Regions from separate parts of the Streptomyces sp. Q2 genome, predicted to be linked through region 2. Evidence: riboswitches for the same ligand, from Rfam matches in the RefSeq annotation. Region 2 holds a riboswitch; each other region holds the start of a gene.
The links. Region 2 has a riboswitch for cobalamin ahead of ACWBNA_RS03455 (ribonucleoside-diphosphate reductase subunit alpha). Riboswitches for the same ligand answer to the same signal wherever they lie in the genome.
Positions count from the first base shown of each region.

Region 1: another riboswitch for cobalamin. It lies ahead of ACWBNA_RS27280 (SCO2321 family membrane protein); the one in region 2 lies ahead of ACWBNA_RS03455 (ribonucleoside-diphosphate reductase subunit alpha).
Region 3: another riboswitch for cobalamin. It lies ahead of ACWBNA_RS06135 (cobalamin biosynthesis protein); the one in region 2 lies ahead of ACWBNA_RS03455 (ribonucleoside-diphosphate reductase subunit alpha).
Region 4: another riboswitch for cobalamin. It lies ahead of ACWBNA_RS39240 (ABC transporter substrate-binding protein); the one in region 2 lies ahead of ACWBNA_RS03455 (ribonucleoside-diphosphate reductase subunit alpha).

Region 1 covers NZ_JBXEJE010000025.1:95,252-99,551, reverse strand. Annotated here, with positions in the region: gene ACWBNA_RS27300 (Strvi_7410 family MBL fold metallo-hydrolase) at 1-662, shown strand, start outside; gene ACWBNA_RS27295 (nuclear transport factor 2 family protein) at 811-1,281, shown strand; gene ACWBNA_RS27290 (LolA family protein) at 1,325-2,038, shown strand; gene ACWBNA_RS27285 (phosphotransferase) at 2,047-2,706, opposite strand; cobalamin riboswitch at 2,751-2,927, shown strand; gene ACWBNA_RS27280 (SCO2321 family membrane protein) at 3,001-4,239, shown strand; gene ACWBNA_RS27275 (SCO2322 family protein) at 4,236-4,300, shown strand, end outside.
Region 2 covers NZ_JBXEJE010000002.1:281,662-285,961, forward strand. Annotated here, with positions in the region: gene ACWBNA_RS03455 (ribonucleoside-diphosphate reductase subunit alpha) at 1-1,789, opposite strand, end outside; cobalamin riboswitch at 1,914-2,042, opposite strand; gene mctP (monocarboxylate uptake permease MctP) at 2,224-3,852, opposite strand; gene ACWBNA_RS03465 (DUF3311 domain-containing protein) at 3,849-4,103, opposite strand.
Region 3 covers NZ_JBXEJE010000004.1:59,890-64,189, reverse strand. Annotated here, with positions in the region: gene cobN (cobaltochelatase subunit CobN) at 1-599, opposite strand, end outside; gene ACWBNA_RS06140 (cobyric acid synthase) at 596-2,107, opposite strand; gene ACWBNA_RS06135 (cobalamin biosynthesis protein) at 2,104-3,102, opposite strand; cobalamin riboswitch at 3,204-3,343, opposite strand; gene ACWBNA_RS06130 (hypothetical protein) at 3,707-3,928, opposite strand; gene ACWBNA_RS06125 (inorganic phosphate transporter) at 3,972-4,300, opposite strand, start outside.
Region 4 covers NZ_JBXEJE010000048.1:7,759-12,058, forward strand. Annotated here, with positions in the region: gene ACWBNA_RS39235 (FecCD family ABC transporter permease) at 1-609, opposite strand, end outside; gene ACWBNA_RS39240 (ABC transporter substrate-binding protein) at 606-1,622, opposite strand; cobalamin riboswitch at 1,691-1,879, opposite strand; gene ACWBNA_RS39245 (CoA-binding protein) at 1,953-2,360, shown strand; gene ACWBNA_RS39250 (4-hydroxybenzoate 3-monooxygenase) at 2,512-3,729, shown strand; gene ACWBNA_RS39255 (ArsR/SmtB family transcription factor) at 3,749-4,108, opposite strand; gene ACWBNA_RS39260 (cation diffusion facilitator family transporter) at 4,170-4,300, shown strand, end outside.

The DNA.
Region 1 (4,300 bases), on a different contig from region 2:
AGCTCGAAGCCGCCGGCGCCCCCGAGGAACACCTGGCGCCGATGCGCACCACCAGGCCCGGCTCCGTCCCCGGCCTCGCCCCCGCCCTGCCCGACCGCGAGATCGTCCCCGGCGAACTCCTCACCCTCCCCGGCCGCCGGCTGCGCGCGATCTGGACACCGGGCCACACCCCCGGCCACGTCTGCCTGCACCTCGAGGAACAGCACCCCGCCGAACTCCCGGGCCACGGGCGCCTGTTCTCCGGCGACCACCTGCTCCCCGAGATCACCCCGCACATCGGCCTGTACGAGGACCCCGACGACGCCACTGCCACCGACCCCCTCGGCGACTACCTCGACTCCCTGGAGCGCGTCGGCCGCCTCGCCCCCGCCGAGGTACTCCCCGCCCACCAGCACGCGTTCACCGACGCGGCCTCGCGCGTCCGGGAGTTGCTCACCCACCACGAGGACCGCCTCACCGGCCTGCTCACCCTCCTGACCGAGCCGCTGGCGCCCTGGCAGCTCGCCGAGCGCATGGAGTGGAACCGCCCCTGGGCCCAGATCCCGTACGTCTCACGGAACATCGCCGTCTCGGAGGCGGAGGCACATCTGCGGCGCCTGGTGAAGCTGGGGCGGGCGGAGGCGGTGGCGGGGAGTGAGCCGGTGACGTACCTGGCCGTGTGAAGGGTGACCTCCCTGGCCGTGTGAAGGGTGACCTCCCTGGCCGTATACGTGTAAAGGTGACTTCCCCGGCCGTATACGTGTAAAGGTGACCTCCCTGGCCGCATAAAACGGTCGCGCCGCATACCTCGCCGTTGATACCAACGACCCCATGGATCCCACGGACCCCATCGACCGTCTCCTCGCCGAGCGCGCCTGTGAGCGCCTGGTCATCGACTTCGTCCGCCGGCTCGACCTCGGCGAACCGGGTTCCGTCGCCGAGCTGTTCACCGAGGACGGCAGCTGGCGGTGGCCTGACGGCGATCGTCTGGTCAAGGGCCGGGACGCACTGCGCCGGTACTTCGCCGCCCGCCCCGCCGACCGCCTCTCCCGTCGCCTGATGTCCAACATCCTCGTCACGGTGACCTCCCCGGACACGGCGACGGCGACCTCGTACTTCACGACGTACCGCGTCGACGGCCACGACGGCCGCACGGATCCCGTCCCGTCCGGCCCGCCCGTCCAGGTCGGCCACTACGAGGACTCCTTCCACCGCCGCCCCGACGGCACCTGGCTGCTCGCCACCCGCGTCCTCCACCTCCCCTTCGGCGGACCCACCCCGCGCATGGGTTCGATAACCTGAACCGGCCATGATCAGGGGGAATGGGGAGGGAATGGGGGGAATCGTGCGAAGAACGCTGACCGTGATGACGGTCGCGCTGGCCTGCGTGACGACCGGCGGGGCGGTGGCCGGCTGCTCGGGGAGTTCCTCCGCCGAGGAGCCGTCCGCCGAGCAGTTGCTGGACGACGCGAACGACACGATGAAGGCACTCGAGTCGGTGACCGTGGACGCCAGGACCACCACCGTGGCCTCCGGCGAGGGCTCCACCAGCCGTCTGACGACCGACCTCGAGGGCGCGTGCAGGTCCAGTCGGACCTGGACCAACGGGGCCCGCCTCGAACAGATCCGGATCGGCGACGCGGACTACGTCCGGCCGAACCGCGCCTACCTGGAGATGGCGGGCAAGGAGGTGGCCGGCACGGGCGAACAGGAGCGCTGGGTCAAGTCCCCGGCCAAGGAGACGGCGTGGGAAACGGAGGAAGCCGGACTCTCCAACTGCACCCACCCGTTCTCCTCCTTCGGCAAGGCGACCAAGGGCGAACCGACCGAGGTCGACGGCAGACCGGCCATTTCGCTGGTCGTGACCGACAAGGCGGTCAAGAAGGGCACCTACACGTTCTACGTCGCCACCGAGGGCGAGCCGCACCTCCTCAAGGTCGTCTACAAGGGCACCGACTACCACAGCACCACCGCGTTCAGCGCCTTCGACGAGCCCCTGGACGTTCGGCCTCCGGCCGCGAGCGACGTGCTGGACGCGAGCGGCCGGACCAGCGACTAGGACACGACTCAGGACACGACCGAGCGGATCAAGTCCTCCGCCTCGCCGAGCAGTTCGACCTCCCGGCGGCTCATCGTCGGGTTGTCCGCCCGTCGCTGCCGGGCCTGCGTCAGGCCCGCCTCGGTGAGGTGGGTCGGGTCGGCGAGCAGAGCGCCGAGCATCGTGCGGGCGGGGTCGGCGAGCGCTTCGTCGGTGACGGCGGCCTGGGCGAGGATCATCGCGGAGATGCCCCAGTCCAGGCCCGGATCGCCCTCCTCCGCGTTGCTCCAGTCGATGACCCGAGGGCCGTCGGCGGTGAGGACGACGTTGTCCGGGTGGAGGTCGAGGTGGAGGACGCGGCCGGTGGAGCGGCGGGGCGGGACCGCGTGCAGGTCGCGCAGCAGTCCGGCGAGGGTGGCGCCCGCCTCGTCGAGGGCGAGGGAGCCGGTCAGGACCGCCTGCAGCATCGTCGGGCCGTACAGCCGCTCCAGCACCAGGTCGGTGCGCGTGGAGTCGGCCGGGCGGACGCGCGGCACCGGATAGCCGTGGCCGCGCACGTGCTCCATCACCTCACCCTCGGCGGCCGCGTCCCCGTACCCCTCACGGTCGCGGCGCAGCACCCACGCCTCGTCGATCTCGTACACGTCGTTCGCTCGGCCGGAGCCGAGCAGTCTCCCCGTCGGCTGCATGGGGCCGAACCTACCCGGGCGCACAGGCTGCCCTCAGGGGCTTCGTTACGGGCCGGTAGAGTGGCCGGGTCGTATCACACCCGTACGGGGGGAAGCCGGTGCAATTCCGGCGCTGACCCGCAACCGTGAACCGTTTATCAAGGACGGTGAGCCGGACTGCCCCGCACGGATCGTGACCGGCTCACGTGCACCGGCAAACCGGCCGGTGTGCGGCACCGTCGAGGTATACGGAGCCGAGCCGCCGGGGTGTCCCGTGCTGCCCGGCTCCCTGACAGGGAGAGGCACCCGCCGATCATGAACGTCCGCCGCAGCGCCGCGGTGCTGGCCGCCGCCACCGCCGTGATCGGGGCCGCCGCGCCCGCCGTCGCCGCCGACCCGTCCCCCTCCGCCTCGCAGGCGTTGCCCGCCGCGCTCTACGGCGGCACGGACCCGACGTACGACGGTGTCTGGCGCCAGTCCCTCGCCCTGCTCGCCCAGCACACGGTGGGGGTGAAGCCGGCCGCGAAGTCCGTGTCCTGGCTGACCGGGCAGCAGTGCGCGAACGGCGCCTTCGCCCCCTACCGGGCCGACACCTCCACGGCCTGCGACCCGAAGCTGATGGTCGACACCAACAACACCGCCGCCGCCGTCCAGGCCCTCGCCGCGCTCGGCGGCCACGACGCCGTCACCGGCAAGGCCGTCGCCTGGCTCAAGTCCGTGCAGAACAAGGACGGCGGCTGGGGCTACACCCCCGGCGGCGCCAGCGACACCAACTCGACGTCCGTGGTCGTCGGCGCGCTGACCGCCGTGGGAGAGAAGCCGCAGGACGTACACAAGGGTGAACAGGGGCCGTACGACGCCCTGGTGAAGCTCGCCCTGCCGTGCGAGGGCTCCGGCGCCGGTGCCTTCGCCTTCCAGCCCGACAGGGAGGGCAAGCTGGCCGCCAACGCGGACGCCACAGCGGCGGGTGTCGTCGGCGCGCTCGGCCAGGGACTCGCGGTCGAGCCCGCGAAGCAGACGGAGGCCGCCACCTGCTCGGACTCCGGCTATCCGTCCCCGCAGCAGGCCGCCGCCAACGGCGCCGCCTACCTCACCAAGGCCCTCGCCAAGGACGGCCACCTCACCTCCGCCCTCCCCGGCTCCACCGACCAGCCCGACTACGGCAACACCGCCGACGCCGTCGTCGCCCTCGCCGCTCAGGGTCAGACGGCGGAGGCGAAGAAGTCGCTGGAGTGGCTGGAGCGGAACTCCTCCGCCTGGGCGGCACAGAGCGGCCCCGCCGCCTACGCCCAGCTGATCTTCGCCGCCCACGCGACCGACACGGACCCGCGTGACTTCGGCGGGGCGGACCTGGTGAAGCAGCTCAACGCGACAGGGCCGGCTCCGCAGCCGGCGACCGCCGAGAGCGACGCCGGCGACAAGGACGACTCCGGCGACGACTCCGCGGACGGCTCCGGCAACGGCGATGTCTGGTGGATGGTCGGCGCCGGCCTCGCCGCCGGAGCGGGCGTCGGTTTCCTGCTGAGCAGCCGCAGGAAGAGGCAGCAGCCGTGATCCGCCGCCGGGCCGCGGCCCTTGTGCTGCTGGCCGCGTTCCCGCTCCTCGGGACCGCGGG
Region 2 (4,300 bases):
TCGTGGCGACACGTGCCCTCAATGCCGCCCAGCGCTCCGGCCAGGTCAGTTCGGTGTCGTAGTGGTCGGGGTGCAGAACGCCACGGGCCGTGCGGGTCTTCTCCCAGGCCGGCAACGGGCCGTTGCGCTCGGCGAGGTCCGCGGAGGCCTCGTACGCGGCGAGCATGATGCGCTCGGCGATGCGGGTGGAGAGCTGACGGGCCTGTGGCGAGTCGAAGGGCAGCCGCAGCTGGAAGAAGACGTCCTGGAGGCCCATCGCGCCGAGGCCCACCGGGCGCCACCTGGCGTTGGAGCGGCCCGCCTGCTCGGTCGGGTAGAAGTTGATGTCGACCACGCGGTCGAGGAAGGTGACGGCGGTGCGGACGGTCTCGTCGAGGCGGTCCCAGTCGATGTCCCCGGCCGTCCGGTCGACGAACGCGCCGAGGTTCACCGACCCCAGGTTGCACACCGCCGTCTCCCCGTCGTCCGTGACCTCCAGGATCTCCGTGCAGAGGTTGGAGGAGTGCACGACGTGGCCCGGCTCGGCCGTCTGGTTGGCCGTGCGGTTGGCGGCGTCCTTGAAAGTCATCCAGCCGTTGCCGGTCTGCGCGAGGGTGCGCATCATGCGGCCGTACAGGTCACGGGCGGGGATGGTCTTGCGCGCGAGGCCCTTTTCCTCGGCCTCGCGATAGGCGGCGTCGAACTCCTCGCCCCACAGGTCCACCAGCTCGGGCACGTCGGCGGGGGAGAACAGCGACCAGGGCGCGTCGGCGCTCACGCGGCGCATGAACTCGTCCGGGATCCAGTGCGCGAGGTTCAGGTTGTGCGTACGGCGGGCGTCCTCACCGGTGTTGTCGCGCAGCTCCAGGAACTCCTCGATGTCAGAGTGCCAGGTCTCCAGGTAGACCGCGGCCGCGCCCTTGCGCCGGCCGCCCTGGTTCACCGCGGCGACGGAGGCGTCGAGGGTCTTCAGGAACGGGACGATGCCGTTGGAGTGCCCGTTCGTGCCGCGGATCAGCGAACCGCGGGAGCGGATGCGGGAGTAGGCGATGCCGATGCCGCCCGCGTGCTTGGAGAGCCGGGCGACCTGGTGGTAGCGGTCGTAGATGGAGTCCAGCTCGTCCTTCGGGGAGTCCAGGAGGTAGCACGACGACATCTGGGGGTGCCGGGTGCCGGAGTTGAAGAGGGTGGGGGAGGAGGGGAGGTAGTCGAGGCGGCTCATGAGCCGGTAGAGGGCGGCGACTTCGTCGAGAGCCCTGACCGTGTCGTCCTCGGCGAGCCCGGACGCCACCCGGAGCATGAAGTGCTGGGGCGTCTCGATCACCCGGCGGGTGATCGGGTGCCGGAGCAGATAGCGGCTGTGCAGGGTGCGCAGGCCGAAGTAGCCGAAGCGGTCGTCGGCGTGCAGGTCGACCAGGGCGTCGAGGCGGTCGGCGTGCACCCGCACGAACTCGGCCGTACGGTCCGCGACGAGGCCCTCGCGGTGGCCCACCGCCACCGACTCGGTGAAGGACGTGACGCCCTGGGAGGCGGCCTCGGCGCGGATGCTGACCGTCAGCAGGCGGGCGGCGAGCCGCGAGTAGGCGGGGTCCTCGGAGATGAGGCCGGCGGCCGCCTCGGTGGCCAGCTCGCGCAGTTCCGTCCCGTCAGCCCGCGCGGACCGGCCGCGCAACGCGGCGGCGGCGACCCGGCCGGGATCGGCGTCGGGGAGGTCGGCGGTCAGCTCGGTCAGGATCCGCAGCAACACGGTCCCGGGACCGTCGTCGGCCACCGGTGTCACTGAGGCCGGATCTGCTGGCGCGATGGTCACGTGGGGCTCTCCCTCGCTCGGCACGGGGACCTTGCGGAGGGCAGGCGGCAGCACACGAGCGCACGCGGCGTCGCGTCCACCGGCCCATTCCACGAGGCCCGGACGTCATGGCACCCGGGCCTGATGGCCGGGCGCGCTGTCGGCAGGTCCTCGGACTGACTCCCGTGCACGCATAAACGCGCATGAGTACACCGTTGCGGGACAGTTCCGGATTCGCACCGGATTCCCCTGCGGCGACAGCGAGCATGAGCATACATCTTGTGCCGGGTGAGGAAAGCACCCCCATATGTTGTGTCGCGCTGGTTTCAGAGCGTCAACTCATAGGTGACGAGAGTGATGTCGTCGACGCCCGTCGCGGCCGCCGAGGTTGGCGGCGGGCGGGGACACGGCAACGGGCCGCCGGATTTCTCCGGCGGCCCGTGATGACGTACCGCTCAGTGCGAGGTGCCCGCGGTCGCCGGCGGCAGCTCCACCTGGACGCCCGGGTCGCCGGCGTCCGCCGTGTAGTCCTCCGGGGACGTCTCGTCGATTCCCTCGGGGGCCTTCAGCGCCTTCAGGACGAAGGTGAGGACCACCGTGACGGCGACGTTGAGGAGGAACGCCGTCAGGCCGATGTAGCCGATCTCCCCGATGCCGGGGATCTCCTTGGACGAGCCGCCGAAGTGCTTCTGCGTCGGCGAGGCCACCCCGTACGCGGCGACCGTGCCGTAGACCATGCCGACCGCCCAGCCGGCGAGCAGGGCCCAGCGGTGGAACCACCGTGTGAACAGGCCGCCGACCAGGGCGGGGAAGGTCTGCAGGATCCAGATGCCGCCGAGCAGCTGGAAGTTGATGGCGACCGTCTTGTCCATGGTGAGGACGAAGGCCAGCGCGCCCACCTTCACCAGGAGCGACACCAGCTTGGAGACCTTGGTCTCCTGCTCCGGCGTGGCGTCCGGCTTGATGAAGTCCTTGTAGATGTTGCGGGTGAAAAGGTTCGCGGCCGCGATCGACATGATCGCCGCCGGCACCAGCGCGCCGATGCCGATCGCCGCGAAGGCCACGCCCGCGAACCAGTCGGGGAACATGTTCTCGAAGAGCTGGGGGATGGCCAACTGCCCGTTGCTCACCTTGACTCCGGCCGCGATCGCCATGAAGCCCAGCAGCGCCAGCAGGCCCAGCATCAGCGAGTACAGCGGCAGGATCGTGGTGTTGCGGCGGATCACCTCGCGGCTCTTCGAGGACAGCGTCGCCGTGATCGAGTGCGGGTACATGAAGAGCGCGAGGGCGGAGCCCAACGCCAGCGTGGCGTAGGTCCACTGACCGGCCTCCGCCGGGACCAGCGCCCCGCGCGGCGCGCCGGTGGCCGGGTTGGTCTGGCCGTACGCCTCGCTCGCCTTGGCGAAGATCTCGTCGAACCCGCCCAGCTTGATCGGGATGTAGATGATCGCCACCGCGATGACGATGTAGATCAGCGTGTCCTTCACGAACGCGATCAGCGCGGGCGCGCGCAGCCCCGACGAGTAGGTGTACGCCGCGAGCACACCGAAGGCGATCAGCAGCGGCAGGTCCTTGACGAACCAGTTGGTGTCCTCACCGCCGCCGACGCCCATCACGTCGAGGACGGCCTGGATACCGACCAGTTGGAGCGCGATGTACGGCATCGTCGCGAGGATGCCGGTCACGGCCACGGCGAGCGACAGGCCCTTGGAGCCGTGACGGCCGCGCACGAAGTCCGAGGTCGTCACGTACCCGTGCTTGTGCGAGACCGACCACAGGCGGGGCAGGAAGGTGAAGATCAGCGGGTAGACCAGGATGGTGTAGGGCACCGCGAAGAAGCCGGCCGCGCCCGCCGCGTAGATCGCCGCCGGTACGGCGACGAAGGTGTACGCCGTGTACAGGTCGCCGCCGAGCAGGAACCAGGTGACCCAGGTGCCGAACGACCGGCCGCCCAGGCCCCATTCGTCGAGGCTGTGCTCGTTGGCGGCCTTGCGCCAGCGCGCTGCCAGGAAGCCCAGGATCGTGACGGCCAGGAAGAAGAAGATGAAGACGGCGAGTGCGACGCCGTTCACGCCGTCGTTCACTTGTCGGCACCTTCCTGACGGCCGCTCTGGTCACGGCGCCACAGCTTGTACGCGAGCATCGTCAGCGCTGTCGAGATCAGCACCCACGCCATCTGGTACCAGTAGAAGAACGGGATGCCGATGAAGGCGGGGTCGACCTTCGCGTACGACCCCACCCACAGCATCGCCACGAAGGGTGCGACGAGACAGAGCGCGATGACCACGCGGACCGGTGTCACCACCGGTGGTCTCACTTCAGGCGCATTGGACATACCGGGGCTCCGTCCCCTCACTGATCATCTGTGTAATGCGCAGGCAATCTAGGCGACGCTGTCAGGAGAGCGGAAGACCTCGTCCGCATATCGGTATGTGCTGGTTCTGTGTGTACGCACCGGGGAGTCCTCCCGTCCGTCCATGCGGCGACGGGAGGACCGTAGAGCAGGAGCGGCGGTTGCGCCACACCGCGTGC
Region 3 (4,300 bases), on a different contig from region 2:
CCGGCGTCGGCGCCGCGCAGCGAACCGCAGTACACGGGAAGGGCGTTGGCGCCCTTCGCCTCGATCGCCTCGCACAGCGTGTCCACGAAGGCGGTGTTGCCGCTGAGCTGGTGGGCGCGGTAGAAGAGCACACCGACGGTCGGACGGCCGTCGACGAAGGCGCGCTCCCCGTGGACGCCGTACTCCGGCATCTTCCGCGGCTCGACGAACCCCTCACCCGTCAGCAGCACGGTGTCGGACAGGAACCGGGCGAGCTCCGTGAGGTTGGCCGGGCCGCCCTCGACGAGATACCGCAGCGCCTCGGCCACCACACCGGCGGGCACCGACGACTCGGCCATGAGCTCCGCGTCGGGCACGGTCTCCCCGCCGAGCAGAACGGTCGGGATGCCCGAGGCCTTGAGGGCGGCGAGCCCGTCCTCCCAGGCACGCTTGCCGCCGAGCAGTCGTACGACGGCGATGTCCGAGCCCTCGACGAGACGGGGGAGTTCCTCCGCCACGTCCACCCGGTTCGGATTGCCGATCCGGTACGAGGCATCGGAAGCGGCCCGGGCCGCCAGCAGATCCGTGTCGGCGGTCGACAACAACAACACTGTGCTCATGCGGGCGCTCCCGGTGGAATGAAAGGCAGTCCTTGCGGCGCGCCGGACTCGATGAGCCGCCACAGCGCGTCCGTGTCCGCGTGCTGTTCGATCAGGTCGCCGAGCCGGTCGAGCTGCTCCTCGCGCAGCGCGGCGAACGAGGTGTCGGCCGCCGGTACGAAAAGGCGGCCCGCGGCGGCCGCCACCTCGCGCAGGAAGGCCCGCCGGAAACCGTCCGACTCCAGCGAGCCGTGCCAGTGGGTGCCCCAGGTCTGACCGACCCGGCAGCCGTCCAAGAAGGGCTCCCCGCCCTCGATCTCGGCGACCCCGTGATGGATCTCGTACCCCTCGACGTGTTCGCCGAGGGCCTCGCCGACGGGCCGGGTGAGGGTCTTCTCGCGGGCGAACCGCACCCGGACGGGAAGGACCCCGATCCCCTCGACATGCCCCTGCCGGCTCTCGACCTCGTCCTCGATGTGCTCGCCGAGGACCTGGAAGCCGCCGCAGATGCCGAGAATGGGCCTTTGTTCGGCGGCCCTGCGGACGAGGGCGTCGGCAAGCCCCCGCTCCCGCAGCCACTGCAGGGCCCGTACGGTCCCCCGGGTCCCCGGAATGACGACGAGGTCGGCATCCGCCAACTCCTCCGGCCGGTCTACGAACCGCACGACGACACCCGGCTCGGCGGCCAGGGCGTCGACGTCGGTGAAGTTGGACATCAGCGGGACCGCACAGACGGCGACCCGCAACACGTCCTCGCCGACGGGCGGGGCCACGACCGACTCCCTGACCGTCCCCCGCAGCGAGACCCGCAGCCCGTCCTCCTCGTCGATGCCGAGCCCGTGCCGGAAGGGCAGGACGCCGTACGTGCGCCGCCCGGTGAGCGAGTGCAGCATGTCGAGCCCGGGTTCGAGCAGGGACACGTCCCCCCGGAACTTGTTCACGAGGAACCCCGCGACGAGCGCCTGATCCTCCGGCGACAGCAGCGCGACGGTCCCGAAGAAGGAGGCGAAGACCCCGCCGCGGTCGATGTCACCGACCACGAGTACGGGCAGCCCGGCATTCCGGGCGATCCCCATGTTCACGATGTCCGTCCGCCGCAGGTTGATCTCGGCGGGGCTGCCGGCCCCCTCACAGATCACCGCGTCATACGTGCCCCGCAACTCGGCGAGACAGTCGAGAACGGTCCCGAGAAGCTTCTGCTGCCGCCCCCCGTGATACCCCCGCGCACTGAGCTCACCGACCGGCTTGCCGAGCAGCACGACCTGACTGCTCTGCTCACCGCCCGGCTTGAGCAGCACGGGGTTCATCAGCGCGGTCGGCTCGACCCGGCAGGCCTGCGCCTGCATGGCCTGCGCCCGCCCGATCTCGGCACCCTCACGCGTCACGAACGAATTGAGGGACATGTTCTGCGCCTTGAACGGCGCGACCTTGACCCCCTGCCGCACCAGCCACCGGCAGATCCCGGCGGTGACGACGCTCTTGCCGGCGTCGGAGGTGGTACCGGCGACGAGAAGACCACCACCGGTCATGACGCACCACCCGCGCGCGGGACCGAACCGGTGGGCACAGCCCGCGGCCCCGAGCGCCCCTTGACGCGCCCCCGCAGCAGTGCCCCCGCCGCACTCACCCCCAGTGCGAGCCACCCGACCCGCTGCGACAACCGAACAGCCCTCTCGATGTCCCCCACCCGCACGGCACGCCCCTCCCCGTTCAGCACAGGCCGATGCTCGATCCGCCCCCCGTACGACAACGTCCCGCCGAGCCGCACCCCGAGCGCCCCCGCGAACGAGGCCTCCACGGGCCCGGCGTTGGGACTCGGATGCTTCGCGGCGTCCTCCCGCCAGGCACGCACGGCGCCCCGGGGATCCGAACCCGTCAGCGCGGCCAGCACGGCGGTGAGCCGCGCGCCCGGCCACCCGGCGAGATCGTCGAGCCGAGCGGAAGCCCACCCGTACCGCCGATACCGGGGCGACTTGTGGCCGACCATGGCGTCGAGGGTGTTCACGGCCCGGAAGCCGAGCAGCCCGGGCACACCGCCCACGGCTCCCCACACCAGCGCCCCGACCACCGCGTCGGAGGTGTTCTCGGCAACGGACTCGACGACCGCCCGGGCGATCCCGTCGGCGTCGAGGGCCTGCGGATCCCGCCCGCACAGATGCGGCAGCCGGTCCCGCGCGGCGTCGATGTCCCCCGCCTCCAGGGCCTGCCCGACGCCCCGGGCCTCCCGGGCGAGTGAAGTCCCGCCGACCACGGCCCAGGTGGCGGCTCCGGTGAGCGCGAGGGAAGCGGCAGTGGAGGTACGTACGCTCCGTGCGGCCACGGCCCCGACAGCGACCGCGCCCCCGGCGCACACGACGGCGTGCAGCGCGCCCCACCCCCGGTGGTCCCGCCACAACGCCCGTTCCACGGCACCCGCGGCCCGCCCGAACACGGCGACCGGATGCCCACGGCGTGGATCGCCGAGCAGGAGGTCGCCGAGAAGGCCGGCGGCGGCGCCGTACGCGAAAACGCGATCGGCACGCATGGACTCAGCCGACCGCTGTCACAGACAGGGTGCTGGTGTTGAACCTCGAACGGCAGCCGCGCATGGCGATATGTCCTCACTCAGGGTGTCCGCGCCCTGGTTCGACGAGATCGGCGGTGAGAGTTCCTGGCTCCCGGGGCTTCCTACCCCGGTGACAGTGGCGGGACCGCGCCGGACTCACACCGGCTTCCTCTCCTACCGCCGTACATGGCTCCGGCAGTCCACCACGGGGTTGGAAGGGCCGTCAACTTGCTGTTGACCTGCGAGAGGGGAGTGTGCTGAGACCCACATCGGTGGCATGACGGTCGGCTCACGGGGGCCGGCCGGCCGGTGATTCGCCTGCGCGGGGCGGCTCTCCGGTCAGGCGCTTGTGATCACGCTTCGTCAACGCATGTGGTCCGTCAGGAAGGGATGAGGCGCCGGTAGTTACGGGTGGAAGGTACCGAAAGGGCATGGTTTGAGCGGCGCGTCCGTCACGGAGGCACTCCGCCCGGCGGTGTGCCCCGCACGTGTCGCCGTCGACCGCGCGGGTGACGCCGACATGCGACAACCGGGCGGGTGCGAGGCCGAAGCCCCGCACCCGCCCGGTTGTCGTGCCGTGACGTCAGGCCACGATCAGATAGATCCCGTACCCGACAGCCGCCGCGCAGGCCGCGAAGCACGCGTACGCACCCGTGACCGCGGCAGCGGCCGTGCCGCCCTGCGCGACGGCCCGCTCGCGGCGGGACAGGCCCACGATGCCGAGGGTGAAGAGGGCCACGAGGGTCACGGTGATCAGGAGGCTGATGCCGAAGACGGATCCGAGGGCCGCCCAGTCGATCTTCATGCTGGTTCTTCCTTCATGCCGGTTGGTGCCTGGGTGGCGGGGCTCAGACGGTGGTCGCGGCCGACGGGGCCGCGGGGTCGGCCGCGCTGGCCGGGGCCGGGATCGTGGCCGTGAGGTCCTCAGTCACCGAGGCCCCGACCGGCGGCGGCGTCACGGCGGCGATCGCCGTGGTGACCACGCCGGCCGGCTCCTCGCTGTCGTTGACGTTCGTGTGGTCGACGACCTCGCGGCGCGAGAGCTTCCAGATCGCCGCGCTGGAGGCGATGAGGAAGACGGCGACGAGGGCGGTGCCCCAGGCGCCGAAGCCGGTCACATACTCCGCGAGCGCGCCCACCAGGGCCGCGGCGGGCAGGGTCAGGCCCCACGCCACGA
Region 4 (4,300 bases), on a different contig from region 2:
GAAGCACACCCACACGTCGGTCCAGCCCGCCCCGCCGAGGGAGCCGAGGAGCCAGAAGAGGACGCCCCGGGTGGTCTCGGCGTCGGCCGCGGTCATCACGACGAACGAGGTGAGGGCGGAGAAGAGCTGCATGGCGGCGACGCCGGCGAGGACGACCAGGTCGGTGCCGCCGCCGAGCGTGTGGCTGAGGAACAGCACGAGCGCGAACGACACCAGGGCGCCGAGGAACGCGCCCGCCGGGACCGACACCGCGCCCCCGCCGACGCCCAGCACGACCACCAGTACGGCCCCGGTCGACGCGCCCGAGGACACCCCGAGGACGAACGGGTCGGCGAGCGGGTTGCGCAGCAGCGACTGCATCACCGCGCCGCACACGGCGAGTCCGGCGCCGCACACGGCCGCGAGGAGCGTGCGCGGCAGCCTGAGCTGCCACACGATGCCGTCCCGGATCGGCGTCAACTCCGAGGTGCCGACGCCCAGATGGGCAGCGACGACGGACCACACGTCGGCGACTTGGATGTCGGCCGGGCCGATGGTGATGGCGACGGCGAGGGAGCAGCACAGCAGGACCGTCCCGGCCGCACCGAGCAGGACCGCCCGGGCGGTCACTTCACGAGCCCGAACTCGCGCAGGCCGGCCGCGACCCGCTCCACGCCCTCGATCGTGCGGATGGTCGGGTTCATGGCCTGCCCGCTCAGCAGGACGTACCGCTGGTGCCGGACGGCGGCCATGTTCCTGGTGACCGGGTTGGACTCCAGGAAGGCGATCTTCTTCTCGGCCGACTCGGCGGTCTGCGACTTGCGGGTCAGGTCGCCGATGACGAGGACGTCGGGGTCCCGGTCGGCGACCGTCTCCCAGTTGATCTGCGGCCATTCGTCGTGTGTGTCGTCGAAGACGTTCTTGGCGCCCAGGGAGCGCGTGATGACGCCGGGAGCGCCGCAGCAGCCCGCCATGTAGGGCGACTCGGAGTTGGCGAACCAGTACAGGAGGGTCACGTCCGAGGCGTGGATGCCGGAAGTGGCTTTCGCCATCCGCGCCTTGAGCTCGCCGACGAGCTTGTCGCCCCGTTCCTTCACCCCGAAGACGGCTGCCAGGTCACGTATTTCGCCGTAGACGGCCTCGGCGGTAAGGGGCTCGGACCGTGCGCCGTCGCCGTCGCCGGAGTTGTCCTTGCCGGCGCAGTCGGACGGGGAGACGTACGTGGGCACGCCGAGCTTCTCGAACTGCTCCCGCGAGGCCACTCCCCCCTTCCCCAGCGTGGAGACGAAGGAGGCGGCGACGAAGTCCGGCTCGGCGTCCAGGACGCGCTCGAAGGAGGGGTTGTTGTCGGCGATCCGCTCCACCTTCGCGTTCGCCTTCTCCAGGCCCTTCATCACGGGGTCGGTCCAGGTCGCCGTCCCCGCCATCCGGTCGGCGAGGCCGAGGGAGAGCATGATCTCGGTGGTGCCCTGGTTGAGGGAGACGGCACGCTCCGGCGGGGCCTCGACGCGTACCGTACGGCCGCAGTTGTCGAGACTGACCGCGGCCTTCGCAGCGGATGTGCCGGCGTCGCCGCAGCCTGCCAGGAGCAGGGATCCGGCCGCGAGCAGGGCGGAGGGACGGGCAAGACGTGCTATCTGCACGGGAATGGTCCTCGATCGTCGAGGGCTCGAACGCGGAGCCCGGTCGTACGGTGCTCCCCCGCCGTACGTCACCGCGAGGGCCGCCAGCAGGTTTTCGGACTCGGGATCATCCGGTCGGGGCGCCTTCCCAGACGACACACCGTCGTCCAGTGGCCGAGGCCCCGCCCGTCACCCTCACCGCTGCGCGTCAGCTCCGGATTCGCACCGGATTCCCTGACCCACGTGTCATGGGTTCGACTGGCCTCGGCAAGCTATCACGGTGGGGAATCCACGGTCGCGGCGCGCTGTTGTGCCAGAGGTCAGTGCGTTCGCGACCCCGAGGAGACCACCGTGTACGGCGACGAGGCAACGGTCCGCAAGATCCTCACCGGGCTCGGTGACACCTGGGCCGTGGTCGGCCTGTCGTCGAACCGGCAGCGCGCCGCGTACGGCGTGGCAGAGGTGCTGCAGCGCTACGGCAAGCGGATCGTGCCGGTGCATCCCAAGGCGGAGACGGTGCACGGGGAGCAGGGGTACGCCTCGCTCGCGGACATCCCCTTCGACGTGGACGTCGTGGACGTGTTCGTGAACAGCGACCTCGCCGGAGCGGTCGCCGACGAGGCGGTGGCGAGGGGTGCGCAGGCCGTCTGGTTCCAGCTCGGGGTCATCGACGAGGCCGCGTACGACCGCACCCGGGCCGCGGGGCTGGAAATGGTGATGGACCGCTGCCCGGCGATCGAGATCCCCCGCCTGGGCTGACGGACGGGCCCATCGCCCCCTGAGGACACCGAGGGGCCGGTGCCTGGCCGCCCGCAGCACCAACACCTCTGACAGCTCGGGTGGTCACGCGGGCATTCCGCTGCGTCCGGAATTGCCGAAACCCTCCCGGACGCCCCGACATAATGTGCGGGTGACCGCCACCAGTCCTCCCAACTCCGTTGCTCCGCAACGCTTTCCGGTCGTTGTCGTGGGTGCCGGGCCCGCCGGGCTCACCGTCGGCAACATCCTGCGGGCCGCCGGCGTCGACTGCCTCGTGCTGGAGACGGAGACGCGTGAGTTCATCGAGCAGCGGCCGCGGGCGGGCCTCCTCGAGGAGTGGGCCGTGCGCGGGCTTCAGCGGCGTGGTCTCGCGGACACCTTGCTGCAGCGCGCGCAGCTGCACACCGAGTGCGAGTTCCGGTTCGGCGGTGAGCGCTTCCGTTTCTCGTACGTGGAGCTGACGGGGACGCATCACTTCGTCTACCCGCAGCCGTTGCTGGTGACGGACCTGGTGCGCGAGTACGCGGACGTGCGGAGCGGGCAGGTGCGGTTCGGCGTGCGGAACGTCCAGCTGCACGATCTGGACACCGACCGGCCCTCGGTGTCGTACGTCGGCGCGGAGACGGGCGAGCGGGAGGTCGTCGAGTGCGACTTCGTCGCGGGGTGCGACGGAGGGCGCGGGGCGACCCGTGGCGCCCTGCCCGAGCAGGCGCACATCTCCCGGCACGACTACGGCATCGGCTGGCTGGCGCTGCTCGCCGAGGCCCCTCCGTCCAACGACTGTGTCGTGTTCGGCATCCACCCGAACGGTTTCGCCGGGCACATGGCCCGCAGCCCCGAGGTGACCCGGTACTACCTGGAGTGCCCGCCCGGCGACGACCCGGAGAACTGGTCGCACGAACGCGTCTGGTCGCAGCTCCAGGAGCGGCTCGCGGCCACCGGCCTCGGCCCGCTCACCGAGGGGCGGCTGATCGAAAAGCGTGTCCTGGACATGCACAGCTACGTCGTCGAGCCCATGGTGTTCGGCCGGCTCTTCCTGGCGGGGGACGCCGCGCACCTGACCGCCCCCATCGCGGCGAAGGGGATGAACCTCGCCCTGCACGACGCGTTCCTCCTCGGCGACGCCCTCGCCGGGTACCTCACCAAGGGCGACGAGACCGGCCTGGACGGCTACTCGGAGGCGTGCCTGCGGCGGGTGTGGGACTACCAGGAGTTCTCGCAGTGGCTCTCCGAGGTCTACCACGGCACCTCCTCGGGCGACGCCTACCGCGCGGGCACAACCTTCGCCCGGCTCCGCCGCCTGTTCACCTCGCCCGCCGCCGGGGCGGCCTTCGCCGAGCAGTATCTGGGCACGGCCACGGCGTACTGACCCGGCTCGGCCGGGTGCGTCAGTCGTGCGGCGGCCGGTCGCTGAGCCGGTGGTCCGCCACGTTCAGCGCCTCGTCCACCAGGCGGCGCAGATGGCCGTCGGGCAGGGAGTAGACCACCCGGCGGCCCTCCTTGCGGGTGTTCACCAGGCCGGCCAGCCGGAGCCTGGCCAGGTGCTGGCTGACGGCCGGCCGGGCCGCCCCGCACGCCTCCGTGAGCGTCGTGACGTCGGCCTCTCCCGCGGCCAGCGCGTGCAGCAGGGTGAGCCGGGTCCGGTCGCCGAGCAGGGCGAGCAGTTCGGCGGCGAGTGCGAACTGTTCCTCGCCCGGGGTGCGCGGGTGCGCATCGTTCGCAGGTGATAGGTGCATGCGTGCGCTCATACGCACATAATGGCCTCGTGGGCCGTCGCGCGTCCACTCCTCACACCGGAAGGGGACCCACGTGAACGACCGACACCACCACGAGCACGAGCACGAGCACGACCGACACCACCATGGCCACGGGCACGATCACGGGCACGACCACGGCGCCCATCACCACCACCCGGCCTCCGGCCTGCGCCGCCGCCTCGC